DNA from 3 places in the Pantoea sp. BRR-3P genome. Region 1 is predicted to be linked to each of the others. Evidence: predicted binding sites of a transcription regulator. Region 1 holds the regulator's gene; each other region holds the start of a gene.

Region 1 (10,045 bases):
ACGGCAAAAAATCTCTTCTTATGGGATGGGCGGAGTTGGATGCGCAAAGGGCTGGAAGCAGGATTGACGGTGGGAATTGAAACCGTGTGGACGAAGCGCCGCATCCTGACGGTATATCTGAATATTGCAGAATTTGGTAACGGGGTATTCGGGGTGGAGGAAGCGTCGCAGCGCTACTTTAATAAGCCCGCTAGTCGCCTCACAATGTCAGAGGCGGCGCTGCTGGCGGCAGTGCTACCTAATCCGATTCGCTTCCGTGCCGATGCGCCTTCTGGCTACACGCGTCAGCGTCAGCAGTGGATTATGCGCCAGATGCGGCAGCTGGGCGGCGAAGGTTTCCTCAATCGCTACAAACTGCACTAAAAGCTTAGTCTTCGTCAAAGCCCGCTTCAAACAGTTCGATAACCGCCGCCAGCGCCTGTTCTTCCTGCGGGCCGCTGGCTTCAATTTCGATATGACCGCCTTTCGCCGAGTCGAGCATGAGCAGCGCAATGACGCTGCTAGCTTCGGCTTCGGTACCTGATTCATTGCGCAACAGCACTTCAGCATCAAAGCTTTGTACCAGCTCAAACAGCTTCATCGCTGGACGCGCATGCATGCCCAGCTTATTTCGAATCTCAACGGTTTGTTTCACGGTCATGATTTGCGTTTTTCCAAAGTGCGATGGCGAGACTGCACATTTTTACCGCGCGATCGGAAATAATCCGCCAGTTGTTCAGCAATATACACTGAACGGTGCTTGCCGCCGGTGCAGCCGATGGCAACAGTAAGATAGCTGCGGTTATTGGTTTCCAGCATCGGCAGCCACAATTCCAGATAGCTACGCGTTTGATAGATAAAGTTATGCACTTCAGTATGACGATCGAGGAATGCCGCTACTGGCCGATCGAGGCCCGTCATCGGACGCAACTTAGGATCCCAATGCGGGTTCGGCAGAAAACGCACATCGAACACATAATCTGCATCGATCGGAATACCGTGTTTGAAGCCAAATGACTCAAACACCATGGTTAATTCACGCTCGCGTTTACCCAGCAGACGGGTACGCAGCATCTCCGCCAGCTCATGAACCGACATCTCAGACGTATCGATAATCAGATCGGCACGTGAACGCAAGGGTTCCAGCAGATCGTTCTCTTCATCGATGGCGCACTCCAGCGACAAATTTTTGCTGGAAAGCGGATGCAGGCGACGCGTATCGCTATAACGACGGATCAATGTGTTGCGATCGGCATCGAGAAACAGCAACTGCGGCGAGAAAGAGTCGGGCAGATTGTTGAGCGCGGCTTCAAACACTTCCGGCGATTCAGGCATATTACGCACGTCAATGCTGACCGCAGCAGAGATGTTGCGTTCGGTTAAGGTATTCGCCAGCTCCGGCAATAGCACAACCGGAAGGTTATCGACACAGTAAAAGCCCATGTCTTCAAGAGCACGGAGCGCAACCGATTTTCCTGAGCCTGACCGACCGCTAACGATCATCAGCACCATCACATTTCTCCCGTTTTAAACCGGCGAACTGGCCGGTAAAAGTGTTTTACGCTTAAGAGTGTGCTTCCTGAGCTTCTGTGATAATGGCGTAGAGCTCTTCATCGCTCTGTGCTGCACGTAAACGGCGGCAGACCGTTTTGTCCGCCAGGCGTTTAGCAACAAGCGAAAGCGTGTGCAAGTGGGTTTTACACTGGTCCGCGGGTACCAGAAGGGCAAACAGCAGGTCAACCGGCTGGTTATCAACCGCATCGAAAGCGATGGGCTGATCAAGGCTGATAAACACCCCTACGGCGCGCAATGTATCTTCTTCCAACTTGCCGTGTGGGATAGCAATGCCGTTGCCAATGCCGGTACTGCCCATGCGTTCGCGGGTCAGGATTGCTTCGAAAAGCGTCTGGTGCGGCAGATTGAGCTGCTTCGCTGCTAGCTCGCTGATAATTTCCAGCGCGCGTTTTTTACTCTGGCAGTGTACGCCGCTACGGGTACAGTCCAGTGAAAGGACCGAGCTCAATTCCAGTGTCAGATCGTTGTTCATCATCGTTTCACTTGCGAGTTCACATAGCCGCGGGGATCAGGCAATTAACTGCATTGCGGTTCGCCCGTTGGCGCTTGCGCAGATGACAAAACGGGGCGGTTAAACCCGCCCCATTTTGCTCTAAGTGCCGAATCAGTCAGCACTCTGCAAGCGTGAAGGTTAGTGTTTTTTCAGTTTGTCTTTATGTTTGGTCAGCTGACGGGAAAGCTTATCGATTAACCCGTCGATGGCCGCGTACATGTCTTCCGCTTCCGATGTGGCGTGCAGCTCTCCGCCGTTGACGTGCAGTGTTGCGTCCGCAACCTGCGTCACCTTCTCTACTTTTAGAACAATATAAACCTGATTGATATGATCAAAATAGTGTTCCAGTTTGGCAAATTTGGTATTTACAAATTCACGCAGAGGTTCGGTAATCTCAACGTTAAGTCCGGTCAAGTTTAGCTGCATAGGTCTTCCTTCTTCGTTCGGTCAAACCAATTGTTTGCGCTGGTTTGATGGCGGTATAGATAAAGACTCGCGATATTTAGCAACCGTACGTCGCGCTACCATGATGCCCTGTTCAGATAACATGGAGGTCAGTTTGCTGTCGCTCAAGGGTTTTGCGGGATTTTCCGCGGAGATCAATTTTTTCACCAGTGCGCGAATCGCCGTGGAGGAGGCTTCGCCGCCGCCCTCGGTGTTGACGTGGCTGGAGAAAAAATATTTCAACTCAAAGATGCCGCGCGGACTGTGCAAGTATTTCTGCGTGGTCACGCGTGAAATGGTGGACTCGTGCATATCAACGGCCTGGGCGATATCTGCCAGCACCATCGGGCGCATATACTCCTCGCCCTGCTCAAAAAATGCCTGCTGTTGCTCAACGATACAGCGTGTCACTTTGAGCAGCGTATCGTTACGGCTCTCGAGGCTCTTAATCAGCCATTTGGCTTCCTGCAAATTACTGCGGATAAACTGATTATCGCTTTCGTTACGTCCGGCACCGCCCATCGCAGCATACTGCTGGTTGATTTTCAGGCGCGGCATGCTGTCTGAGTTGAGTTCAACTGTCCAGCGCTTGCTGATTTTGCGCACCAGAACATCAGGAATAACATATTCTGGTTCGCTGGTGTTGATCGATTGACCCGGACGCGGATCGAGCGACTGAATCAGCAGCATCGCGTCTTTCAGTATCTCTTCTTTGAGACGCGTCACGCGCATCAGACTGCGGAAATCATGGTTAGCCAACAGATCGAGATGCTCGCTGACAATCAAACGGGCTTCCGCCAGCATAGGTGTTTCGGACGAATATTGAGAGAGCTGTACTAACAGACAATCACGTAAGTCGCGCGCACCTACACCAACGGGATCGAAACGTTGCACGCGCTTAAGCACGGCTTCGACTTCTTCCAGCGTCAACTCTTCATCACCAATACTGTCATAAATGTCTTGTATAGTGACGGTGAGATAACCGGTATCGTCAATGGCATCGACAATCGAGGTGGCAATCGCGCGGTCCGTATCGCTAAAAGGCGTTAACTCAACCTGCCACATCAGATAATCCTGCAGCGATTGGGTGGTTTCGCCCTGATAGATCGGCAGCTCATCGTCCTGGTAGTCGGTACCTGTGCCTGAAGGGGTTCCCGCGGTGTAGATTTCGTCCCAGGTGGCATCGAGCGGCAACTCTTCGGGCATATCTTTCTGTTCAAGTGCTTCACGCGTATCTAGTGAATCACTTTCCTGATCCTGAAATTCGCGCGCATCGACTTCTTCATGCAGATCGGTTTGTTCAAGCAGCGGATTGCTTTCCAGCGCCAGTTGGAGTTCTTGCTGGAGTTCAAGCGTAGAGAGTTGCAGCAAGCGGATAGCTTGCTGCAACTGTGGTGTCATCGCCAGCTGTTGGCTGAGCCTGAGTTGCAAACCTTGCTTCATAATTCGGTTAGAATTTCCTAAGCAAACGTAGGGTGTTACGACACCTTATCAGAGTCTGAACTCTTCGCCCAAATAAACACGCTTAACCTGCTCATCTACAAGAATTTCATCAGGTGTGCCATGGGCAATCAAATGCCCCTGGCTAACAATATAAGCGCGTTCACACACCGCGAGGGTTTCACGCACGTTGTGGTCGGTAATCAGCACGCCAAGGCCGCTGTCACGCAAATGCTCAATGATTTTCTTGATATCGATAACGGAGATGGGGTCAACGCCGGCAAAAGGCTCATCCAGCAGGATAAACTTCGGATTAGCCGCCAGCGCGCGCGCAATCTCCACACGACGGCGCTCACCGCCCGATAACGCCTGGCCCATGCTGTCACGCAGATGCGCGATGTGGAACTCTTCCATCAGTTCGTTAGCACGATCCTGGCGCTGCTCTTCGGTCAGATCATCGCGAATCTGCAGCACCGCCATCAGATTGTCGTACACGCTCAAGCGGCGGAAAATCGAGGCTTCCTGAGGTAAATAGCCGATGCCGCGGCGTGCGCGTGCATGCAGCGGCAAAATGCTGATGTCTTCATCATCAATCACGATGCGGCCGGCATCGCGCGGCACAATGCCAACCACCATGTAAAACGTGGTGGTTTTACCGGCACCATTTGGGCCCAGCAGGCCGACAATCTCGCCGGATTTTACCTGCAGACTAACATCTTCCACCACGCGGCGGCCTTTGTAGGCTTTCGCCAGGTTTTCAGCGATCAGTGTGGCCATAGCAATCAGTTACTCTTTTTAGGGCTCGCGGACGAGCCGTTTTTATCCTGCAGCTGCGACGGTACCAGAACGGTGGTCACACGCTTACTTTCACCCTGGCTAAATGCCTGCATTTTCTGCTCTTTCACCAGGTAAGTGATACGATCGCCTTTAATATTGCTGTCCTGCTGCTGAATAAAGGCATTGCCCGTCAGCTCAACAAAGTCGTTCGCCAATTCGTAGTGCAGTTTACTGGCATGGCCCTGAACCGGCTTGCCGCTGTCCTGCATTTGGTAAAAGGTGGCAGGATTACCATAGGCATCAACGATGGTTTTCTTGCTGTCGCCGCCAGGACGTGTGACCACGACTTTATCGGCGGTAATCTTGATCGAACCCTGGGTAACAATCACGTTGCCGGTAAAGGTCGCGACGTTGCCTTGCAGGTCCAGCGCCTGATTAACGGAGTCAATATTAACGGGCTTGTCTGAGTCGCCGGTCAGCGCCAGGGCGGGCAAACTCGTTGCCAGCAGGGCACTCACCAGCAATAACTTAAGGCTGTTTTGGTTCATTTTGGATTTCATAGGAAGTTTTGACCTTTTCAAGCAGCTCAGCATTTTTCGTCCGTAAATTGCCGCGCATTTTCATGCCAGTGGAATTAAAACTGCGGCCAAAAAGGGTGACTTTATCGTCAGACGTCACGTCCTGGGTGACCAAATTTACCTGAGCGTTATCGGTAAGAATGCGCTCAAGCTGTGAATCCTGGGTCAACGTATTGACGACGACATTGCCGTAAAGGTAAAGCATACGATCTTTAGTCAGCTTTGCCTTGTCAGCACGCGCTGACCACGTCGGCACTTTGTTTTCGTCATAGGTGGTCATCACCGGATTATCGAACCAACTTACCTCATCGGCTGAAAAGTAGGTCACTTTATCTGACACCAGCTTATAACCCAGTGCGCCCGTGGGGTTATACACCACAGTATTGGATTTTTCGCTGGTATACGTTGGCTCTTGATTATTCGTCGCCACCGGCGTTTTGTTGTCATCCTGGTTGGTGAGATTCCAGCCGATCAGCACCAACGCGATCAGGGCCAGAATCAGCGTCATCCAACGCCTGCTCTTACTCATATTGATTGCCCTATGGCATCCTCAAATTTGTTCTGCGCAATCAAAATCAGATCGCACAACTCGCGTACTGCGCCGCGGCCACCGGCAATGCGGGTAACATAATGCGCGCGCGGCAGCAAAATCGGGTGGGCATCCGCCACGGCAACGCTCAAACCCGCCTGCGCCATTACTGGCCAGTCGATCAGATCGTCACCGATGTACGCCACCTGTTCGGCAGATAACGACAGTTTATCCAGGAGTTCACGCCAGGCCAAAAGCTTATCCGATTGTCCCTGGTAAAGATGCGTAATGCCGAGCGTTTTACAGCGATCTTCCAGCAGTTTTGCTTTGCGGCCGGTAATAATAGCCACTTCGACGCCGGAGGTCAGCAGGCAACGCACGCCATAGCCATCGCGTACGTTAAAAGCTTTTAGCTCTTCACCGCTGTTCCCCATATAAATCACGCCATCGGACATCACGCCGTCGACATCACAAATTAGCAGGCGAATCTGCGCGGCACGTGCCATCACCGCTGCGCTCACTGGACCGTAGCAAGTCTCGACCATCGCCGTTTCAGTACTCATGAGTATTTCCTGTTCAGACTACGCCAGCGCGCAGCATGTCATGCATATGTACCACACCGAGCAGGCGATCGTCATCGGCGACCAGCAGGGCGGTAATGTTTTTGTTTTGCATCAGATTAAGTGCGTCAACCGCCAGCATATTTGGACGCACGCGAATGCCGCCGCTGGTCATCACATCCTGGATGCGGGCCGTCTGGAAATTGATGCCCATATCAAACACGCGACGTAAGTCCCCATCGGTGAAGATGCCTTCAATTTTCATCAGATCATCGACGATGACCGTCAAGCCGAGATTCTTACGCGTAATTTCCAGTAATGCATCACGCATTGACGCGTCACGACTGACGTGCGGGATTTCATCGCCGCTGTGCATGATATCGCTGACGTGCAACAGCAGTTTACGCCCCAACGCGCCGCCGGGATGCGACAGCGCAAAATCTTCCTGCGTAAATCCACGCGCTTCCAGCAGAGCGACGGCAAGCGCATCGCCCATGACTAAGGTGGCGGTGGTGCTGGTGGTCGGTGCCAAGCCCAGCGGACAGGCTTCCTGCGGCACTTTCACACACAGGTGCACATCAGCTGCGCGGCTCATCGCGCTTTCCGGGCGGCCCGTGATACAAATCAGCTGGACTTTTTGGCGCTTTAGCACCGGAATCAGCGCAAGGATTTCACCTGACTCGCCGCTATTGGAAATGGCGATGACCACGTCATTGGTGCTTACCATACCGAGATCGCCGTGGCTGGCTTCTCCGGGGTGCACAAAGAATGATGGCGTACCGGTACTGGCAAAGGTCGCGGCCATTTTTTTACCAATGTGTCCCGATTTGCCCATGCCCATCACGACCACTTTGCCGCGACAGGCAAATATCATTGCGCAGGCGCGACTGAAATCGTCATTGATGTATTGATCAAGCTGCTCCAGCCCTTCACGTTCGATGCGCAGCACCGCTTTACCTGCCTGCTGAAAATCGAAATCCGGTTGCTGATGTGACATGGTCAGTCCGTCCTTAATAGCTTGTGATAACCATGGGGCTGAGCCATAGCCACAGAACCCACGCGATAAATCCACCTAATAATAGAGTGCCTGCAATACGGCCAATCCGCCGCTTACGCAGCAGACAGAGCAGGGCGAACAGCACGCTAACGGCCAGCATTACCCAATAATCACGCGCAAAGGCGTGTGTATCTATACTTCCGGGATGAATCAGTGCGGGCAGGCCGAGCACAATCGCCAGGTTAAAAATATTGGCTCCGATAAGATTGCCAATGGCAATATCATCTTCACCTTTTAGTGCGCCTGCTACCACCGTTGCCAGTTCAGGTAAGCTGGTGCCGACGGCAATCAGCGTCAAACCCATCACCAGTTCGCTCACACCGAAGTAGTCGGCAAAAACCGTCGCGTTGTCGATCACCATACGCGTCGACATCGGTAAAATAATCAGCGCGACGGCCAGCCACAGAAAAGCCACGGTATTACCCGCTTCATCGCGCGGCAGCTCGGCCAGCTGTTCGCGGGTTAGGGTGTCATTATTGTCACGTTCGGCACGGCGGGCAATGCGGATCACCACCAGCAGATAACCCAGCGCGATGAGCAGCAACGCCACACCATCAAGCCTGCTCAAATAATTATCAAACAGCATGATGCCGCTGAGCAGTGAGACAAGCAGCAGTAATGGCAGTTCGCGCCGAATGAGATTGGAGTGTACTGTCAGGGGGTGGAGTAGCGCTGCGCCGCCAAGAATTAATAGAATATTCGTAATGTTAGAACCGAGAGCGGTTCCCACGGCTAAATCCATTTGTCCATGCTGTGCTGCTGAGAACGAGACAATTAATTCCGGTAAGGATGTACCAATGCTCACCACCGTCATGCCAATGATTAGCGGTGGGATGCCAAAGGATCGACACAGGATCGCGGCGCTAAACACCAGACGGTCGGCACCGTAAACCAGTAAAATCAATCCGATAAACAGCAAGGCAGAGGCTACGAACATTAAAAATCCTTGATGGATGGGGGGCCGGCAAACCTTGTCCGACAGGTAAAAGCATGCTGCACACGTAAGCAGGCGCTGATTTTGACTGTCTGAGAGGCAAAAGTAAATTTTAAGGCCGTTTTCGCCACACCAAGTGGGTAAGTTTCTGTAAAACTATCGTGCATTAGAGGCTACCAGGCTACCATCGACAGCTTTGATAACGCCCGATCCGCATAAAGAGGTAAAGATGATCCAGCAGCAAACGAATCTGGTTGAGGTTCGTGGCGTCAGTTTCACGCGCGGAGATCGTACGATCTTCGACGATATCTCGTTAACGGTGCCCGCCGGAAAAGTTACCGCAATCATGGGGCCGTCCGGTATTGGTAAAACCACGCTGTTGCGTCTGATTGGCGGGCAGTTACAGCCTGATAAAGGGGAGATTTGGTTCCGCGATCAGAACATCCCGACGCTCTCGCGCACGAAATTATACGAAGCGCGTAAAAAAATGAGCATGCTGTTTCAATCGGGGGCGCTTTTTACCGATCTTAACGTTTATGAAAACGTCGCATGGCCCCTGCGTGAACATACGCGATTACCTCCTGAATTACTGCACAGTACGGTTTTAATGAAGCTGGAAGCCGTTGGCTTACGTGGGGCAGCTAAACTGATGCCAGCCGAGTTGTCTGGTGGCATGGCGCGCCGCGCCGCCCTGGCTCGCGCCATCGCGCTGGAGCCGGAGCTAATCATGTTTGATGAGCCCTTCGTCGGGCAGGACCCCATTACCATGGGTGTGTTAGTGAAATTGATTGATGAGCTTAATCATGCGTTGGGTCTGACCTGCATTGTGGTTTCACACGACGTGCCAGAGGTCTTGAGCATTGCCGATCATGCCTATATTGTTGCCGGACAAAAAATTATTGCTCAGGGTAGTGCGCCGGAGCTGCGGGAAAATCCCGATCCGCGTGTGCGCCAGTTTATTGAGGGTCATGCGGATGGCCCAGTGCCTTTCCGCTTTGCCGCTGGAGATTACCTCAGCGACTTGACTCGCTCAGGGAGAACATAAACTGATGTTGTTACAGGCGCTGGCGTCATTTGGACGTCAGGGAATTAATACCTGTGCCGCTTTTGGCCGTGCAGGCTTAATGTTATTTCATGCGCTGGTGGGTAAACCCGCGTTTCGTCGACACGCGCCGCTGCTGGTTAAGCAGCTGTACAGCGTGGGCGTGTTATCTTTGCTGATCATCGTCGTATCAGGCCTGTTTATTGGCATGGTGTTGGGCCTGCAGGGTTATCTGGTGCTCACCACGTACAATGCAGAAACCAGCCTCGGTATGCTGGTGGCGCTTTCGCTACTGCGCGAGCTGGGGCCGGTGGTGACGGCGTTGCTGTTTGCCGGACGTGCCGGCTCGGCATTGACAGCAGAAATCGGATTGATGAAAGCGACGGAACAGCTCTCCAGTATGGAGATGATGGCCGTCGATCCGCTGCGTCGCGTGGTTTCCCCGCGTTTCTGGGCCGGTTTTATCAGTATGCCGCTGCTGGCGCTGATCTTCACTGCGGTGGGGATTGCTGGTGGTGCGTTGGTTGGCGTGAGCTGGAAAGGTATCGACCCTGGTTTCTTCTGGTCAGCGATGCAGAATGCGGTTGATTTTCGTACGGATGTCGTCAACTGCATGATTAAAAGCGCGGTCTTTGCC
Region 2 (10,045 bases), 560 kb from region 1:
TATGCCTGAGCAAAAGTGTTTCAAAAGTTGTTCTTTACCGAAGACATCAGCAGAAATTCAATGCTTTCGCCTGATTAAGTTATGAAACCCATCACAACGATTGCTGTTTCTGTTTATTAGCGACTTGCAATGTTGCGTAAGAAGCCCAATGATAGAAACGTAACTCTTTTACTGGATACAAAATGGCGTCTATTATTCATTGTGATATTGCTATGGATGAGGACGATTGCGAAAAGTTGCAAAGAATTATCCAGGGGAATATTCTCAAAATAGCCGAGGCATTAGCCGGTGATTTACAGTGGTATTCTCAAAACGCGCAATTAGTTCCCAATAGCTTCCATGTTATTTCTATTCAACCTTCAGACGATTATCGATTTAAAATGCTTTACGATTTTAGCTGGAATTTATTTAATCCTTGCCTGGATTTAAATGAAACTTTTAAGCGTCGTGAAGAAGTGCTGTTCCAGGTATCGCCCGGCGCACTGGTGTTTGCGGTGATTGATAATGCGCGCCCCTCTCCTGCCGATGAATTGTAATATTTGGTAATTGAGGTGAGCAAAGCTAATGATTGTGGATTACATTTAAGGAGTCGCTAAGACATTTTTATTCGTAATCGCTTCCTGGTAGCTTTTCCTAATCTCGCCGCACTGCGGTAACTGTGCTAGCTATGGAGGGGAAAAAGATGGACGAATACTCACCGAAACGGCATGATATTGCCCAGCTTAAATACCTGTGTGAGAACATGTTCGACGAAAGTATGGCAACATTGACTGATAGCCATCATGGTTGGGTTAATGATCCTACTTCGGAAAGCAATTTACAGCTCAACGATTTGATTGAGCACATCGCTTCTTTCACGATGAATTACAAAATTAAGCACGTTGAAGATGAAGCCCTGATAACGCAAATCGATGAATATCTTGACGATACCTTTATGCTGTTCAGCAGTTACGGAATCAATACTCAGGATTTACAACGGTGGCAGCGTTCTGCAAAACGTTTATTTAATCTGTTTGCCGAAGAGTGTGCTTATCTCCAACAACCTAGCCATTCCTTTTAGCACCAGACTGAGACCGGTTTATTTATGAGCAACCAAGCCTTAACAAAAACAGACTATTTGATGCGACTGCGCCGCTGTCGCTCAATCGACACCCTTGAACGGGTAATCGAAAAGAACAAGTACGAATTACCTGACAATGAACTCGCAGTATTCTATTCGGCAGCCGATCATCGTCTGGCTGAACTGACGATGAATAAGCTGTATGACAAAGTACCGGTTTCTGTCTGGAAGTTCGTCCGCTAAGTTTCTCCTCTATCTGCCGTTCTGCAACGACATTGTATTCATCAAGGAGTGATTCCCCGGCAAAGGAGTGCCAGATTTCTCTGTGCGTCGCATTCAGTGAAGTTTTTAGGTGGGTACAAATGGGTGGGGGCCCTGCCAGCTACATCCCGGCACACGCGTCGCCTGCTGCGGCTGCTTCCTTCCGGATCTGACCGAGTTCACAAGTTAGCGTTGCGGGAGAACCAACAGGGCCCCCATTGACGAACCCTCATTTCGAGAGCGCAGGCATTATCAAGTAACCCCCTGGCAATTGCAAGCGCAGGCCGGACAACCGTTGTTTTCTTGCACAAGCACACAGCTAAGCGCTGTTGTCTACCCTTCTGCATGCTAAAGTTTAGCCCTTTCCTCAATAAAAATAGGTGCGCACATGAGCGACCAAAACAACTTCTCAGAGCGCGTCTGGCAGATCATTGCGGCCATTCCGGCGGGAAAAGTCACCACTTATGGTGATGTGGCGCAGCTGGCAGGATCGCCACGTGCAGCGCGTCAGGTGGGCGGCGTATTACGCCGTTTGCCAGAAGGCAGTAAATTACCCTGGTTTCGCGTCATCAATCGCCATGGGCGCATTTCACTGCAGGGCGATGACCTGTTTCGTCAGCGTGATGCGCTAGAAGCGGAAGGGATTGAAGTGAGTGATGCTGGGGAAATCGAATTAGAAAAATATCGGTGGCAAATTTAGTGGTGCTCTATGTCGCGCTCAGACAGCCCACCAACCGCACTCAACTTAACACGCTGGAAGTCGTCGTTGTGGAGTAAAGCGGCACACGCCATGGATGGCGTGTGCCGAGCGATCAGGGACGAGACAGCGGCTTTACGGAACAATGTTGACTTCCGGCGCGCGCTCGCCCCAATGATCGATTTAGAGACTCGTCGGTGCTGGCACCGAAGCCGATGGCGTAACCTGCGTCGGTGAAGTAGAAGGCACCGTGGTCGCTGCGCCCGGCTGGGTTGGCATGGCGACGTTAGTTACCGGCACCAACAGCAGCTCCGCTTTGGTTCCACCCTCATTAATCACCGGTTTCACCGTATCGGTAATAAACGCCAGCTTGCCATCAATCGCAATCGCCGCGCTTAACAAGATGCGCGCGTTTGGCTGAATGTCTGCCGGATTAAATGGCAAGATAAACTGGAACGGCGCCTGCTTACCTTCCGTGCGCACCACGCGCTGCGAAAGTACCTTAGACGGTGCATCAGCCAGCGAAGCATCCGAGAGCGTTACGGTCAGCACCGCATCCGGCGGCAGCGCAATACGTTGGCGGATATACACCGAACCACTGACGTTAGGCTGCGTGATCGCAGCCTGCTGCCCTGCTACTGCCGAACCCAGCGTAGGTGTTGCCACCGGCTTGCTGTGATCAGCACAACCTGTAATCGCTGCCGCCAAAGTCATACCGCTAATAACTTGCCAGAGTTTCATCGATGTCGTCTCCTTGTGAACATATGATTATCGGCGGTGAATATGTTGGGTAGCTTTTCAGCCGCCGAATGTCCTTAATTCTGGCACAAAAATCGGCATTGCGCCCAAAGCCGCCAGCAGCTTGCTGAAATCGCGGCAAAATCATTGACGGAAACTGGTCGGATCTTTCACACTGACGCGAAAGACACACAGAGGAATCCGCAATGAGCCAGGCACTGCACAACCTGCTTAATTTATTGAATCTGGAAAAACTGGAAGAAGGCCTGTTTCGGGGTCAGAGCGAAGATCTTGGGCTACGCCAGGTGTTTGGTGGCCAGGTGGTGGGTCAGGCGCTGTACGCCGCAAAACAAACGGTGCCTGAAGAACGCATCATCCACTCTTTTCACAGTTACTTCTTGCGGCCTGGCGATAGCCATAAAGCCATCATTTATGATGTTGAAACGCTGCGTGACGGTAAAAGCTTCAGCGCTCGCCGCGTAAGTGCGGTACAGAATGGTCAGCCGATCTTTTACATGACGGCCTCATTCCAGGCGCCAGAAAGTGGTTTCGAACATCAAAACAGCATGCAGCAGGTGCCGGGCCCGGAAAATCTCCCCTCGGAACAAGACTTAGCGAAAAAGCTGGCCGCGCACTTGCCGCTCAAGCTGAAAGAAAAATTCCTCGCCGAACGTCCACTCGATATCCGCCCTGTGCAGATTCACAACCCGCTAAAAGGGCACGTTGACGAACCGGTTCGCCAGGTGTGGATCCGCGCCAACGGCGAGCTGCCAGAAGATCGCCGTATTCACCAATACTTGCTGGGTTATGCTTCCGATCTCAACTTCTTACCCGTTGCTCTGCAGCCGCACGGCAAAGGCTTCCTTGAGGCCGATATGCAAGTCGCCACCATCGATCACTCTATGTGGTTCCATCGCCCGTTCGACTTATCAGAATGGCTGCTGTACAGCGTGGTGAGCACCTCTGCGTCCAGCGCACGGGGCTTTGTGCGCGGTGAATTTTACAAGCAGGATGGCACCCTTGTGGCAACCACGGTACAGGAAGGCGTGATGCGCCAACGCGACGCATAAAAAAGGGGCGAAATCATCGCCCCTTGTACTTTTTATAGTTTTAGCGCACTGCTCTTCTTCAGCCCGATACTTACTGGTTGTAAGCGTTCTCGCCGTGGCTGTTCACATCCAAACCTTCACGTTCCTGATCTTCCGGAACACGCAGGCCAACAATCATATCCGCCAGTTTGAAGCCGATAAAGGCAACAACTGCGGTCCAGACGATGGTTACACCAACGCTGAACAACTGCACCCAAACCTGATGTCCCATGGTCACGCCTTCTGCGTAGCCCACGCCGCCCAGTGAAGAGGAGGCAAATACACCCGTCAGGATACAGCCGAGGATACCGCATACGCCGTGCACACCGAACACATCACACGGGTCATCAACGCGCAGCCATCTTTTCAGCGTCGTCACGCCCCACAGACCGGCTAAGCCACCCGCCAGGCCGATGATCAGCGCGCCGCCGACACCAACGTAACCACAGGCAGGAGTAATCGCCACCAGGCCCGCGATGAAACCTGAGCACGCCCCCAACAGAGAAGGTTTACCACGCACCGCCCACTCGCCAAACACCCACGACAAAACAGCGCCCGCAGTTGCCACGACGGTATTCAGGAAGGCCAGCGCAGCGATTTCGTTCGCAGAGGAAGCTGAACCGGCATTAAAACCAAACCAACCGACGTACAGGATCGCAGTACCGAGGAACACCATCGGCAGGTTATGCGGTTTGAACGCTTCTTTACCGAACCCTGCACGCTTGCCAACCAGGTAAGCCCCCACCAAACCAGCAACTGCGGCATTGATATGGACAACGGTACCACCTGCAAAATCGAGCGCGCCATCTTGTGCCAGCAAGCCACCCGCCCACACCATGTGTGCGATTGGCAGATAAGCCAGCGTCAACCACACGACGACGAAAATCAGCACCGCAGAGAAGCGAATACGTTCTGCCAGGGCGCCCACAATCAGGCCGACGGTGATACAGGCAAATGATGCCTGGAAAGCCACGTGAATATATTGGTAGAAACTGCCCATCACGGCTTTCAGCTCAATATTCTTCAGCATCGCCCACTGGAAGTTCCCGAAGAAGGCGTTGCCTTCACTGAAGGCCAGTGAGTAGCCATAAATCACCCACAGCACGCATACCAGCGAGAAAGTCACGGCAACCTGGGTCAGCATGGAGAGCACGTTCTTACCGCGGATCAAACCGCCGTAGAACAAAGCGATACCCGGAATGGACATGAACAGTACCAGCGCGGTACAGATCATCATAAAGGCATTATCGGCTTTATCGGCTACGGCAGGCGCGGCCGCAATGGCCAGCGAGGGTAACAGCGCGAGGCTGGTGAGGCCCAACTTCGTCATTACTTTATTCATTTCTTTCCATCCCATCACAATTCAGAGCCCCAGTTACAGTGCTGCTTCGTCGGTCTCGCCGGTGCGAATACGAATGACGCGCTGCAGTTCCGCGACGAAAATCTTGCCGTCGCCAATTTTGCCGGTATAAGCGGCTTTGCTGATGACATCGACCACTTCGTCGAGTTGATCGTCCGCAATAGCGATATCAATTTTTACTTTTGGCAGGAAGTTAACGCTGTACTCGGCACCGCGATAAAGCTCTGCGTGACCTTTCTGGCGACCAAAACCTTTAACTTCGGTCACTGTCAGTCCCTGAATGCCAATAGAGGATAAGGCTTCACGCACGTCCTCCAGCTTAAATGGTTTGATTACCACGGTAACCAGCTTCATACGTTCCCCTCCGGATAAGAAATTGAGTGAGTCTTCGCGGACACGTAGGGATATAAGCAAAGGCTGTGCCATAAATAAAAAAAGTGGAATGTCAGTAGAATAGGCGCGCTGCATCACGCTTCGTTATGTGAAGCGCGACGCAATTTTGGCAGAGGGAAAGAGTAAGGTGTTGCAAAGTTGCACTGTTCTGGTGCCCACAGCCTCAAAGCAGTGCATCAATACAGAACATTCCGATAAAACTGTGCAAAAAAGGTGCAGATCACCCTTCAGCATGTACGGGAATGCCCGCTGCGAGTTCATCGCCAGCCTGCTGCAGCTGATACATTTGCCAATAACGTCCCTGCTGAGCCAGCAATTCAGTATGCGTACCGCGCTCAACCACCTGTCCACGGTGCAGCACTAAAATCTGGTCGGCTTCCGTGATGGTGGAAAGCCGGTGTGCAATCACCACCAACGTACTGTGCTGCCGCAGAGCGCGTAATGCGTGTTGAATTGCTTGCTCAGTCCCGGAATCGATATTGGCAGTGGCTTCATCAAGGATCAGAATCTGCGGCAATGACACCAGCACGCGCGCCAGTGCCAGCAGCTGTTTCTGTCCAACCGAGAGATTATTGCCCTGCTCGCCAAGGCGCGTGTAAATCCCATCAGACATGCTGCGCGCCAGCGGTGCCAGCTGCACGGTTTCCAGCGCTTGCCACACTTGCTCTTCTGGGATGTCGCGCCCTAAGCGGACGTTGGCCAGCAACGAATCTGCCAGCACCACCGGATCCTGCTGCACCATGGCGATGCTTTGGCGCAGGGCTGCGTGTGATAGCTGCGGCAGCGGACGACCATCCAGTTCGATAGTGCCGCGCGTCACCGGATAATAGCCCATTAACAGGTTGGCTAAGGTACTTTTCCCGCTGCCGGTATGCCCAACCAGCGCCACAAAATTGCGCGCCGGCACGTCAAGATTAATATTGCTCAGTACGTCGCGGTTATCACGATAAGCAAAGCTCACATCGCGCAGGGAAATCTCTCCTGACGCCAGCGGCCGATCATCTGCGCCGTAGCCTTGCTGCACGGCATCCATCAGTTCAAAAATGCGTTCGCCTGATACCACCGCCTGTTGCAGCATCGACTGCTGCGTGGTTAATTCAATCAAGGGTTCATTGAGTCGGCCAAGATACGTGATGAACGCATAAAGCACGCCAACCTCAAACACGCCCGGCGTGGCGAAGCTAAACAGCATCAACAAACCGCACAGAATCATGGCGGAGAACAAGCTCAGCAACGGACGCAACAGAAAACCGTCCAGCCGCAGCGTTTCCATCCGCGCCAGATAGTGCGAACGACTCGCTTCGCCCATGCGCTCACCAAACCGTGCCTGCTGGCGAAACTGTTGGATCACGCTCATGCCGTTGATCACTTCATTGAAACCGTTATTGATGTCGGCCAGATAGCTGCGCACGCGTCGGGCAATTGGCGTACTGAAGCGTTGATAAATCATCATCACCGTCAGCACCAGCGGGAAAATCACCAGTGCCACCAGCGCCATACGCCAATCAAGCGAGAACATCGCCACCAGCATCGCACCAATCAGCGCAGCAGCGCGCAATACGGTGGCGACCACGGTGACGTAGAGATCTTTGATCACTTCGGTGTCATTAGTGACGCGCGAGATTATTTGTCCGACCGGCTGCGTATCAAAAGCGCTGAGCGGTTGACGCAGCGCCGCGTTCATCACATCAACGCGCAGTTGCTGCACTACGCCAATGGCCGCACGGTTAAACAGCAGCGCCTGAAAATAGTGCAAACCGGCCGCCAGCAATTGCAGCAGAACAAAGCTCACCAGCAGCCCAGCCGCAATCCCCCACGGCATCTGATGTTTCGCCACCAGATTATCGATAAAGTAGCTGACCAGCACGGGCCCGGTAACTTCCGCAGCAGCTGCAATCCACAGCATTCCTACCGCCAGCCATAGCGATTTACGCCACGGTTTGCCGTACGCCAGTAATCGTTTCAGCGTTGGCCATAAACGTTGTGATTTAGCCACGGCGTGCTCCTTCTGCCACTTCATCCTCATCTAATGCGGCTTCTAGCTGCTGATAGCGGTACATATCGCGATACCAGCCCTCTTTGGCTGTTAAGGTGTCATGATCGCCACGCTGCGCCACCGCGCCATGCTGCAGCACCAGAATTTCACTGGCCTCGGTCAGCGCCGACAAACGGTGCGCACTGATAATTAACGTGCGGCCTTTTCCCCACTGACGCAGGTTATGCAGGATGTCATGTTCCGTGCGACCATCAACCGCCGACAGCGCATCATCAAGAATCAGGATTTCGGCATTCAGCAACAGCGCACGCGCAATTGAGATGCGCTGCTTCTGTCCACCAGACAGCATCACGCCGCGCTCGCCCACTTCGGTTTCATAACCTTGGGGCAGGCGTAGAATATCGTCATGCACGCAGGCCATTTTCGCCACTTGTTCCAGCTCTTGCTGCGTGGCATTTGGGCGACCGAGCGCCAGATTATTGGCAATGGTGTCGGAGAACAGAAATGGCGTTTGACTCACCACCGCCAAACGACTGCGCCAGCTATCAAGCCGTAGCTGCTGCAGCGGGGTATTGTGATAGCGAATATCTCCCTGGTCGATATCGAAATGACGCTGAATCAGGCTCAGCAACGTACTCTTGCCGCACCCGGTTGGGCCACATAAACCGAGCATCTGGCCCGGTTTTAGCTGGAAGTTAATATGGCTGAGAACGGCGCCGGAACTGGCTGGATAGCGAAATTCGCGGATCGCGACGTGCAGATCGCCGGGGTCGGCGGGCAACACTTTCTGTCCATCCTCAACCGCAGGCACTTCTGCCAGCAGCGAGCGAATGCGACTCCATGCCGCGCTACCGCGCTCAACAATATTGATCATCCAGGCCAGCGCCAGCATTGGCCAAATCATCAGACCGAGATACATCACGAAGCTGGTGAGCTGACCGAGCGTTAAACTGCCGTTCCACACCATCCAGCCGCCGCCGGCGATCGCCAGCAGATTGGATATCCCGACCGCAATATAGATGGTGGGATCGAAACGCGCATCGACGCGCGCCACATGCAGGTTTTTCTTGCCGGTATCCGCGGCAATGTCTGAAAACTGTTGCGACTGATGATCTTCCAGGCCAAAGGCTTTGATCATGCGAATACTGGTCAGGCTTTCCTGAGTTTGATCGTTGAGGCTGGAAAACGCCGCCTGGGCGACTTTGAAGCGCTGATGCAAACGGGCGCCATCTTTCTGAATGACGAACGCCATAATCGGCATCGGTACCAGTGCCAGCAGCGTAAGCTGCCAGCTGATTTGCGTGCTCATCACCGCCAGCACCACCAGCCCCATCACCAAAGAATCCACCAGCGTCAGCACGCCTTCACCCGCAGCAAAAACAACGCGATCAACATCATTGGTGGCACGCGCGATAAGATCGCCAGTGCGGTGGCGCAGATAAAACGCCGGATGCTGACGACTGAGTTGACGATAGAAATCCTCACGCAGTTCCACCGCCAGCTGATAGGAGGCCCCGAATAGCAGCACGCGCCAGACGTAACGCAGCAAATAGACCACAACAGCCGTCACCAGCATGATGCCGATCCACATGAAGATCTGCCCTGCGTCCAGAGTATGCTGTGTCACGCCATCGACAATCACGCCCACCACATGCGGTGGCAGCAATTGCAGAAGCGCAATCACAATCAGCAAGCTGACGGCACCTAAATACCGCCGCCACTCGCGCAAGAAATACCAACTTAACTGACTGAATAATCGCACAAGACTGTCTCTTTATGTGCCCGTTAGGGCGCTACCGGCAAGGCGGTGGTGTATTTGATTTCTTCCATGGCAAAACTGGAGGTCACATCCATCAGGCCCGGCACGCCATTCACCAGACGTTTGTAAAAACCGTCGTAACTCTTCATATCCGCGACCTGAATGCGCAACAGATAATCGTATTCGCCAGCCATGCGGTAAAACGCCATCACTTCCGGCATTTGCTGCACCACGCTGACGAATTGCCTGAACCATTCGCTGCTGTGCTGCTGGGTTTTAACAAACATAAAGGCAGTAAGAGATAGACCAATCTTTTCGCCATCGATCAACGCCACGCGCGCACGAATAATGCCATCATCTTCCAGTTTTTTCAGGCGTTTCCAGCAGGGTGTTGTGGTGAGATTTACCGCATCGGCTAATGTCTGCAGCGACAATGTGCAATCCTGTTGCAGCATTGACAGCAGAGTGCGGTCAGTTTTATCTAACATCGGCCACTCCCGGAGAAAAATTTTCTCTAATCGCACCATTATAACCGGATTAAGGCAACCTCTTTTTCCTGCCAGTGCCTTACACTGTGCGCAATAATGATCACGGAAAAGCAACATGCAAACGCCCTGGGTTCGCCACGCCATCAATGAAATTAACGCCGATTTTCAGCGCTCGGCGGATACGCATCTGATCCGCTTCGCGCTG
Region 3 (10,045 bases), 900 kb from region 1:
GGCCGTTCCTGATCGCGCTAGCGCTGGCGGTACTGTGTTGCGTAGCTCTGTTCCGCTTCAAGCGTAAACATCAGCTTAAAACCGGGCAACTTCGCCGTACCTGGCCAGCTGCGGTGGGGTTAATTGTTTTGCTGCCGCTGATTGCGCATACCTTGTTCGGCGCTGCGATGCATTGGGATGTACCGGAACTGCGCGGATTTAATTTCCGCGGTGGCTTCGTGATGATCCCCGAACTCGCCGCATTAACGTTGGCGCTGTCGGTCTATACCTCTTCGTTTATCGCCGAAGTGATTCGCTCAGGGATTCAGTCGGTACCACATGGTCAAAATGAAGCGGCACGTTCACTTGGCTTGCCTAATCCCGTCACCATGCGTCAGGTTATTATTCCGCAGGCGATGCGGGTGATCATTCCTCCCCTCACCAGTCAGTATCTCAATATTGTGAAAAACTCATCATTGGCGGCCGCCATCGGTTATCCAGATATGGTCTCGCTGTTTGCCGGCACCGTGCTGAACCAAACCGGGCAGGCGATTGAGACCATCGCGATTACCATGGCGGTTTACCTGATTATCAGCCTGATCATTTCGCTGCTGATGAACCTCTACAATCGCAAAATTGCGCTGGTTGAGCGTTAAGAGAACGGGATCATTATGTCTATAACCACACACGAAACCCCACCGATTCCGACCAATCCGCTCAGCAAGGGTTGGCTTTGGGCGCGCAAAAATCTGTTCTCCAGCTGGCTGAATACGCTGCTGACGCTGTTCAGCATCTGGCTCATCTGGAATGTGATCCCACCGGCATTGAACTGGCTGGTTTTTCAAGCCAACTGGATTGGCGAGACGCGCGCGGACTGCACCAAAGAAGGCGCTTGTTGGGTGTTCATCCATGCGCGTTTTGGCCAGTTTATGTATGGGCTGTATCCGCATGAGCTACGCTGGCGCATCAATTTATCGCTGGTGCTCGGTTTGCTATCCATTATTCCGATGTTTATCAAAGCAATGCCGCGCCGCGGCCGTTATATCGCCTGTTGGGCAGTGGTATATCCGATCGTGGTTTGGTTCTTGATGTACGGTGGATACTTCGGTTTAGAGCGTGTAGAAACCCGCCAGTGGGGCGGCTTAACGTTAACGCTGATAATCGCTTCAGTAGGAATCGCTGGCGCATTGCCGTTAGGTATTTTACTGGCGCTGGGACGCCGTTCCGAAATGCCGGTAGTGCGCACATTATCAGTCATTTTCATTGAGTTCTGGCGCGGCGTACCGCTGATTACCGTGCTGTTTATGTCTTCGGTGATGCTACCGCTGTTTATGGCGGAGGGCACCACTATCGACAAACTGGTGCGCGCGTTGGTTGGTGTCATTTTGTTCCAGTCCGCTTATGTCGCGGAGGTGGTGCGTGGCGGTTTGCAGGCATTGCCTAAGGGCCAGTATGAAGCGGCTGAATCGCTTTCGTTAGGATATTGGAAAATGCAGGCGTTGGTGATTTTACCGCAGGCGCTCAAGCTCACCATTCCTGGGCTGGTGAATACCATCATTGCGCTGTTTAAAGATACCAGCTTAGTGATCATTATCGGCCTATTCGATCTCTTCAGTAGTGTGCAGCAAGCCACCGTTGACCCAACCTGGCTGGGGATGTCGACGGAAGGCTATGTCTTTGCTGCCATGGTTTACTGGATTTTCTGTTTTAGCATGTCGCGCTATAGCCAGTATCTGGAGAAGCGTTTTCACACCGGGCGTGCATCGCACTGAGGTTTAACATGACACAAACTATGACTAATGCGGCTGATGCCATGATGATTACACTTGAAAACGTGAATAAATGGTACGGCCAATTCCATGTACTAAAAGATATTAATCTGCAGGTAAAACCTCGCGAACGTATCGTGCTGTGCGGACCTTCTGGGTCGGGCAAATCGACCACCATCCGCTGCATTAACCATCTGGAAGAGCATCAGCAAGGGCGCATCGTGGTTGATGGTATCCATCTGAATCAGGATGTGCGCAATATTGAACGTGTTCGTACCGAAGTGGGTATGGTGTTCCAGCATTTCAATCTCTTTCCGCATCTTACTGTGCTGCAAAACTGTACGCTGGCACCAATTTGGGTGCGTAAAATGCCGAAGAAAGAAGCCGAAGAGTTAGCCATGCACTACTTGCAGCGGGTGCGCATCGCTGAGCATGCGCATAAGTTTCCTGGCCAACTTTCTGGTGGTCAGCAGCAACGTGTGGCAATTGCCCGTTCACTCTGTATGAAACCGAAGATTATGCTGTTTGATGAGCCAACATCTGCGCTCGATCCAGAGATGGTAAAAGAAGTGCTCGATACGATGATTGGCTTAGCAGAAGATGGCATGACCATGCTATGCGTAACCCATGAAATGGGTTTTGCGCGCACCGTGGCGGATCGGGTGATCTTTATGGATCGCGGTGAAATAGTGGAAGAGGCGCCGCCGCTGGAGTTCTTTGCAAACCCACGTTCCGAGCGCACACGGGCGTTTTTATCTCAGGTTATTCATTAATATTTAACGAGTTAGACACGAATAAGCCTCTGCCTGGTGCAGAGGCTTTTTTATGTTCAGTACCAGCGTTTTCGCCACTGTGAAATCGCTACATTACACGTCACACGTCGTTCACGTTGATTTGCGCATACAAAAAAGCCCTGAACAAATGTTCAGGGCTTCTGTGTTTGATGCCTGGCAGTTCCCTACTCTCGCATGGGGAGACCCCACACTACCATCGGCGCTACGGCGTTTCACTTCTGAGTTCGGCATGGGGTCAGGTGGGACCACCGCGCTAAAGCCGCCAGGCAAATTCTTTTAAACCGAACTCATGCCTGTAACTGGTGCTGATACCCAGAGTCGAACTGGGGACCTCACCCTTACCAAGGGTGCGCTCTACCAACTGAGCCATATCAGCACGCTAAATTTGATGCCTGGCAGTTCCCTACTCTCGCATGGGGAGGCCCCACACTACCATCGGCGCTACGGCGTTTCACTTCTGAGTTCGGCATGGGGTCAGGTGGGACCACCGCGCTACAGCCGCCAGGCAAATCTTGGTGCACGAAACGACTATTTTTCACTGATGCCGCGTTGCTCTTCCTCGCGCTGTTCGGTCACATACTTCAGTATGCTCCCTCTCATCGTCTCGGTCGGCGCCTCGCCTCAGCGCAAAATCTTTCGTTTCTGCTAATTCTTTATCCGGTAAAACAAGCTGAAAATCTCTGGTCTCTCTCACCAAAACGCCTCTGGCGTTGTAAGGTTAAGCCTCACGGGTCATTAGTACCGGTTAGCTCAACGCATCGCTGCGCTTACACACCCGGCCTATCAACGTCGTAGTCTTCAACGTCCCTTCAGGACCCTCAAGGAGTCAGGGAGAACTCATCTCGGGGCAAGTTTCGTGCTTAGATGCTTTCAGCACTTATCTTTTCCGCACTTAGCTACCGGGCAGTGCCATTGGCATGACAACCCGAACACCAGTGGTGCGTTCACTCCGGTCCTCTCGTACTAGGAGCAACCCCCCTCAATTCTCCAGCGCCCACGGCAGATAGGGACCGAACTGTCTCACGACGTTCTAAACCCAGCTCGCGTACCACTTTAAACGGCGAACAGCCGTACCCTTGGGACCTACTTCAGCCCCAGGATGTGATGAGCCGACATCGAGGTGCCAAACACCGCCGTCGATATGAACTCTTGGGCGGTATCAGCCTGTTATCCCCGGAGTACCTTTTATCCGTTGAGCGATGGCCCTTCCATTCAGAACCACCGGATCACTATGACCTGCTTTCGCACCTGCTCGAGCCGTCACTCTCGCAGTCAAGCTGGCTTATGCCATTGCACTAACCTCCTGATGTCCGACCAGGATTAGCCAACCTTCGTGCTCCTCCGTTACTCTTTGGGAGGAGACCGCCCCAGTCAAACTACCCACCAGACACTGTCCGCAGCCCGGATTACGGGCCTACGTTAGAACATCAAACATTAAAGGGTGGTATTTCAAGGTTGGCTCCACGCAGACTGGCGTCCACGCTTCAAAGCCTCCCACCTATCCTACACATCAAGGCTCAATGTTCAGTGTCAAGCTATAGTAAAGGTTCACGGGGTCTTTCCGTCTTGCCGCGGGTACACTGCATCTTCACAGCGATTTCAATTTCACTGAGTCTCGGGTGGAGACAGCCTGGCCATCATTACGCCATTCGTGCAGGTCGGAACTTACCCGACAAGGAATTTCGCTACCTTAGGACCGTTATAGTTACGGCCGCCGTTTACCGGGGCTTCGATCAAGAGCTTCTCCTTACGGATAACCCCATCAATTAACCTTCCGGCACCGGGCAGGCGTCACACCGTATACGTCCACTTTCGTGTTTGCACAGTGCTGTGTTTTTAATAAACAGTTGCAGCCAGCTGGTATCTTCGACTGGCTTCAGCTCCGGGAGCAAGTCCCTTCACCTACGCGCCAGCGTGCCTTCTCCCGAAGTTACGGCACCATTTTGCCTAGTTCCTTCACCCGAGTTCTCTCAAGCGCCTTGGTATTCTCTACCTGACCACCTGTGTCGGTTTGGGGTACGATTTCGTGTTACCTGGAGCTTAGAGGCTTTTCCTGGAAGCAGGGCATCAGTTACTTCACCACCGTGGTGGCTCGTCGTCACGCCTCAGCCTTAAGACACCCCGGATTTACCAAAGGTGTCAGCCTACACGCTTAAACCGGGACAACCGTCGCCCGGATAACCTAGCCTTCTCCGTCCCCCCTTCGCAGTAACACCAAGTGCAGGAATATTAACCTGCTTCCCATCGACTACGCTTTTCAGCCTCGCCTTAGGGGTCGACTCACCCTGCTCCGATTAACGTTGAACAGGAACCCTTGGTCTTCCGGCGAGCGGGCTTTTCACCCGCTTTATCGTTACTTATGTCAGCATTCGCACTTCTGATACCTCCAGCAACCCTCACAGGCCACCTTCAACGGCTTACAGAACGCTCCCCTACCCAACAACACATAGTGTCGCTGCCGCAGCTTCGGTGCATGGTTTAGCCCCGTTACATCTTCCGCGCAGGCCGACTCGACCAGTGAGCTATTACGCTTTCTTTAAATGATGGCTGCTTCTAAGCCAACATCCTGGCTGTCTGTGCCTTCCCACATCGTTTCCCACTTAACCATGACTTTGGGACCTTAGCTGGCGGTCTGGGTTGTTTCCCTCTTCACGACGGACGTTAGCACCCGCCGTGTGTCTCCCGTGATAACATTCTCCGGTATTCGCAGTTTGCATCGGGTTGGTAAGCCGGGATGGCCCCCTAGCCGAAACAGTGCTCTACCCCCGGAGATGAGTTCACGAGGCGCTACCTAAATAGCTTTCGGGGAGAACCAGCTATCTCCCGGTTTGATTGGCCTTTCACCCCCAGCCACAAGTCATCCGCTAATTTTTCAACATTAGTCGGTTCGGTCCTCCAGTTAGTGTTACCCAACCTTCAACCTGCCCATGGCTAGATCACCGGGTTTCGGGTCTATACCCTGCAACTTAACGCCCAGTTAAGACTCGGTTTCCCTGCGGCTCCCCTATACGGTTAACCTTGCTACAGAATATAAGTCGCTGACCCATTATACAAAAGGTACGCAGTCACCCCATAAAGAGGCTCCCACTGCTTGTACGTACACGGTTTCAGGTTCTGTTTCACTCCCCTCGCCGGGGTTCTTTTCGCCTTTCCCTCACGGTACTGGTTCACTATCGGTCAGTCAGGAGTATTTAGCCTTGGAGGATGGTCCCCCCATATTCAGACAGGATACCACGTGTCCCGCCCTACTCTTCGAACTCACAATCTGTGCACTTTCGTGTACGGGACTATCACCCGGTGTCGTGCGACTTTCCAGACGCTTCCACTAACGCACAAACTGATTCAGGTTCTGGGCTGCTCCCCGTTCGCTCGCCGCTACTGGGGGAATCTCGGTTGATTTCTTTTCCTCCGGGTACTTAGATGTTTCAGTTCCCCGGGTTCGCCTCGCAACACTATGTATTCATGTTGCGATGATGCACTGAGTGCACCGGGTTTCCCCATTCGGACATCGTCGGCTGTAGCGGTTCATATCACCTTACCGACGCTTTACGCAGATTAGCACGTCCTTCATCGCCTCTGACTGCCAGGGCATCCACCGTGTACGCTTAGTCGCTTAACCTCACAACCCACAGGCGTTTTGCAACGCTTGGGACTGCAAGCATTTGAGAGACTCGAACATGTTGTTATTCATTTCTTATTACGGAGAAATGAACCAACACGTCGTTTCAATTTTCAGCTTGTTCCGGATTGTTAAAGAGCATAATACTTCGCAGCACACCGTTTCCGGTTTGCTCTGAAGTATTGTTTTGAGTCACTGTAATGGTGGAGCTAAGCGGGATCGAACCGCTGACCTCCTGCGTGCAAGGCAGGCGCTCTCCCAGCTGAGCTATAGCCCCATACAGTTACTGCAGAGACCGCTACTACCACTCACCAGGAGTCCCGTTTTCACAAACGGTAATTTCTTTTCAGGCAGGGCAAAGTGTCGCGACGTATAGTTCACTATACGAGCGGCGCTTTAACGCAGCATGAGAAGAAATTTGGTAGGCCTGAGTGGACTTGAACCACCGACCTCACCCTTATCAGGGGTGCGCTCTAACCACCTGAGCTACAAGCCTGTAGAGGTTTTTTCTGCTCGTTACTTTCTATCAGACAATCTGTGTGAGCACTTCGCGGGAAGGTATCTTCAGGTAAGGAGGTGATCCAACCGCAGGTTCCCCTACGGTTACCTTGTTACGACTTCACCCCAGTCATGAATCACAAAGTGGTAAGCGCCCTCCCGAAGGTTAAGCTACCTACTTCTTTTGCAACCCACTCCCATGGTGTGACGGGCGGTGTGTACAAGGCCCGGGAACGTATTCACCGTAGCATTCTGATCTACGATTACTAGCGATTCCGACTTCACGGAGTCGAGTTGCAGACTCCGATCCGGACTACGACGCACTTTATGAGGTCCGCTTGCTCTCGCGAGGTCGCTTCTCTTTGTATGCGCCATTGTAGCACGTGTGTAGCCCTACTCGTAAGGGCCATGATGACTTGACGTCATCCCCACCTTCCTCCAGTTTATCACTGGCAGTCTCCTTTGAGTTCCCGGCCGGACCGCTGGCAACAAAGGATAAGGGTTGCGCTCGTTGCGGGACTTAACCCAACATTTCACAACACGAGCTGACGACAGCCATGCAGCACCTGTCTCAGCGTTCCCGAAGGCACCAAAGCATCTCTGCTAAGTTCGCTGGATGTCAAGAGTAGGTAAGGTTCTTCGCGTTGCATCGAATTAAACCACATGCTCCACCGCTTGTGCGGGCCCCCGTCAATTCATTTGAGTTTTAACCTTGCGGCCGTACTCCCCAGGCGGTCGACTTAACGCGTTAGCTCCGGAAGCCACTCCTCAAGGGAACAACCTCCAAGTCGACATCGTTTACGGCGTGGACTACCAGGGTATCTAATCCTGTTTGCTCCCCACGCTTTCGCACCTGAGCGTCAGTCTTTGTCCAGGGGGCCGCCTTCGCCACCGGTATTCCTCCAGATCTCTACGCATTTCACCGCTACACCTGGAATTCTACCCCCCTCTACAAGACTCTAGCCTGCCAGTTTCGAATGCAGTTCCCAGGTTAAGCCCGGGGATTTCACATCCGACTTGACAGACCGCCTGCGTGCGCTTTACGCCCAGTAATTCCGATTAACGCTTGCACCCTCCGTATTACCGCGGCTGCTGGCACGGAGTTAGCCGGTGCTTCTTCTGCGGGTAACGTCAATCGGTAAGGTTATTAACCTCACCGCCTTCCTCCCCGCTGAAAGTACTTTACAACCCGAAGGCCTTCTTCATACACGCGGCATGGCTGCATCAGGCTTGCGCCCATTGTGCAATATTCCCCACTGCTGCCTCCCGTAGGAGTCTGGACCGTGTCTCAGTTCCAGTGTGGCTGGTCATCCTCTCAGACCAGCTAGGGATCGTCGCCTAGGTGAGCCATTACCCCACCTACTAGCTAATCCCATCTGGGCACATCCGATGGTGTGAGGCCCGAAGGTCCCCCACTTTGGTCTTGCGACGTTATGCGGTATTAGCTACCGTTTCCAGTAGTTATCCCCCTCCATCGGGCAGTTTCCCAGACATTACTCACCCGTCCGCCACTCGTCACCCGAGAGCAAGCTCTCTGTGCTACCGTCCGACTTGCATGTGTTAGGCCTGCCGCCAGCGTTCAATCTGAGCCATGATCAAACTCTTCAATTTAAGTTTGATTTGCTGCAACAAGTGCAGCGATGCTCATCTGTAAAACGTCATAATGAATTTCATTATGTGTTCACTCGTGAGACTTGATATTTTGTTGCGTCCGGAGACGCTGATATCAATCCTGCGAGTGCCCACACAGATTGTCTGATAAATTGTTAAAGAGCGTTGCGAGCAGCGGGTTAACCGCCTGTCGCGAGGTGGCGTATATTACGCTTTCCCTCTTCAGAGTCAAACACTTTTTTCAGCGTTTTCATCCGGCGGGATGAATTTCTTCACTCCCTGCTGAGCCGCCTGCGTTGCCGCTTTGCCGTCTCAGTGGTGGCGCATTATAGGGATCCGAATTTTTTGCACAACCCCTTTTTTCGATCTTTTTAATCGACTGGCGAGTTTTCATTCTTTTCGCTGCGATCGCGAGCGATCTGTTCAAAAATCATCTTGTTTATCCGGCTTTTAAACCGCAGGCTTGGGTAAAAATGTAAAAGGAGAAGATCATGTCTATAGCCCTACGACCTTATAAGAACCATTTTCCGCAAGCCGGCGATCGCGTAATGATCGATAGCAGCAGCGTGGTGGTGGGTGAAGTACAGCTCGCCGATGACGTCAGCATTTGGCCGCTGGTAGCGATTCGCGGTGACGTGAATAAAGTGATGATTGGTAAAAGAAGCAATATCCAGGACGGCAGCGTACTGCACGTCACGCATAAATCCACCAGCAATCCGGAAGGTTTCCCACTAATCATTGGCGAAGACGTGACGGTGGGCCATAAAGCGATGTTGCACGGCTGTACTATCGGAAATCGTGTACTGGTTGGTATGGGATCGATTCTGCTGGATGGTGTAATTGTTGAAGATGATGTGATGATTGGCGCTGGTAGTTTGGTGCCGCCAGGCAAACGACTGGAGAGTGGCTACCTCTATTTGGGCAGCCCGGTTAAACAAGTACGACCGCTGAGTGAAGCTGAAATCGCCGGGCTGCTCTATTCATCCAACAATTACGTGAGTTGGAAGAATGAGTATCTCGATCAGGAAAGCAAAGTCCATTCTTGATCGTCAAATTTATCGCTGCTGCATCGCCTGCTTTAGCGTGGTAATCACTGGCGTGATCTCTGGCATCACGCCATGCCACAGTTGGAAAGCATGAGCGGCTTGTCCCACCAGCATGCCAACACCATCTGCCAGCTGCTGTGCGCCCTGCTGCTGGCACCACTGTAGAAATGGCGTCAACCCCTGTTGATAAAACATGTCATAGCAACGCGTTTGTGGATTAATAAGCGATGCAGCTAACGCCGGCACCTTGCCATCGACACCGCTTGAAGTCGCATTAATGATCAGATCAAATTGCTGACCCGCTAATTGCTCGAAGCTGGCCGCTTTGATTTCCCCGTTATGCTGGAAAATATTTGCCAGCTGCTCGGCACGTTCAACCGTGCGGTTCACCACCACTAATGAACATCCAAAAGAGAGAAGCGGTAGGATCACGCCTCGCGCTGCACCACCGGCCCCCACCAGCAGGATACGATCGTCCGACTGGATCATCTGCAAGCGTTCCAGATCGCTTAGCAAACCAATACCATCCGTGTTATCACCAAAGATCTTGCCCTGCGCATCTTTCTTTAATGTGTTCACCGCCCCGGACAATGCCGCGCGTTCGCTAAGCTCATCCGCAAATTCCCATGCCTGCTGTTTGAAAGGCAGTGTGACATTGGCCCCTTTACCACCATTCGCAAAGAAGTCTGTGATCGACTGGGGAAAACCCTCTAAGGGTGCACACTCACT

The links. Region 1 encodes sigma-54, which starts transcription at its own class of promoters, with help from an activator protein. Its sites were predicted from a motif close to GTTGGCACANNTTTCGCTNT; they were not measured.
Positions count from the first base shown of each region.
Region 2: a site for sigma-54 is predicted at 5,612-5,631, ahead of glnK (P-II family nitrogen regulator). Genes of this name have one in related genera too.
Region 3: a site for sigma-54 is predicted at 8,467-8,486, ahead of AAGR08_RS01030 (gamma carbonic anhydrase family protein). Genes of this name have one in related genera too.

Region 1 covers NZ_CP155066.1:3,540,311-3,550,355, reverse strand. Annotated here, with positions in the region: gene mtgA (monofunctional biosynthetic peptidoglycan transglycosylase) at 1-363, shown strand, start outside; gene npr (PTS phosphocarrier protein NPr) at 368-640, opposite strand; gene rapZ (RNase adapter RapZ) at 637-1,491, opposite strand; gene ptsN (PTS IIA-like nitrogen regulatory protein PtsN) at 1,544-2,026, opposite strand; gene hpf (ribosome hibernation promoting factor) at 2,186-2,473, opposite strand; gene rpoN (RNA polymerase factor sigma-54) at 2,495-3,934, opposite strand; gene lptB (LPS export ABC transporter ATP-binding protein) at 3,983-4,708, opposite strand; gene lptA (lipopolysaccharide ABC transporter substrate-binding protein LptA) at 4,714-5,268, opposite strand; gene lptC (LPS export ABC transporter periplasmic protein LptC) at 5,237-5,815, opposite strand; gene kdsC (3-deoxy-manno-octulosonate-8-phosphatase KdsC) at 5,812-6,378, opposite strand; gene kdsD (arabinose-5-phosphate isomerase KdsD) at 6,392-7,372, opposite strand; gene AAGR08_RS16450 (calcium/sodium antiporter) at 7,386-8,369, opposite strand; gene mlaF (phospholipid ABC transporter ATP-binding protein MlaF) at 8,596-9,411, shown strand; gene mlaE (lipid asymmetry maintenance ABC transporter permease subunit MlaE) at 9,416-10,045, shown strand, end outside.
Region 2 covers NZ_CP155066.1:2,981,575-2,991,619, forward strand. Annotated here, with positions in the region: gene AAGR08_RS13915 (hypothetical protein) at 183-536, shown strand; gene tomB (Hha toxicity modulator TomB) at 683-1,060, shown strand; gene AAGR08_RS13925 (HHA domain-containing protein) at 1,085-1,303, shown strand; RNA gene ffs (signal recognition particle sRNA small type) at 1,434-1,530, opposite strand; gene AAGR08_RS13935 (MGMT family protein) at 1,710-2,021, shown strand; gene AAGR08_RS13940 (YbaY family lipoprotein) at 2,202-2,759, opposite strand; gene tesB (acyl-CoA thioesterase II) at 2,963-3,826, shown strand; gene amtB (ammonium transporter AmtB) at 3,897-5,186, opposite strand; gene glnK (P-II family nitrogen regulator) at 5,220-5,558, opposite strand; gene AAGR08_RS13960 (SmdB family multidrug efflux ABC transporter permease/ATP-binding protein) at 5,818-7,593, opposite strand; gene AAGR08_RS13965 (SmdA family multidrug ABC transporter permease/ATP-binding protein) at 7,586-9,355, opposite strand; gene AAGR08_RS13970 (Lrp/AsnC family transcriptional regulator) at 9,379-9,840, opposite strand; gene AAGR08_RS13975 (PLP-dependent cysteine synthase family protein) at 9,956-10,045, shown strand, end outside.
Region 3 covers NZ_CP155066.1:202,765-212,809, reverse strand. Annotated here, with positions in the region: gene AAGR08_RS01080 (amino acid ABC transporter permease) at 1-635, shown strand, start outside; gene AAGR08_RS01075 (amino acid ABC transporter permease) at 651-1,751, shown strand; gene AAGR08_RS01070 (amino acid ABC transporter ATP-binding protein) at 1,760-2,521, shown strand; rRNA gene rrf (5S ribosomal RNA) at 2,694-2,809, opposite strand; tRNA gene AAGR08_RS01060 (tRNA-Thr) at 2,843-2,918, opposite strand; rRNA gene rrf (5S ribosomal RNA) at 2,933-3,048, opposite strand; rRNA gene AAGR08_RS01050 (23S ribosomal RNA) at 3,257-6,161, opposite strand; tRNA gene AAGR08_RS01045 (tRNA-Ala) at 6,363-6,438, opposite strand; tRNA gene AAGR08_RS01040 (tRNA-Ile) at 6,581-6,657, opposite strand; rRNA gene AAGR08_RS01035 (16S ribosomal RNA) at 6,731-8,270, opposite strand; gene AAGR08_RS01030 (gamma carbonic anhydrase family protein) at 8,762-9,316, shown strand; gene aroE (shikimate dehydrogenase) at 9,326-10,045, opposite strand, start outside.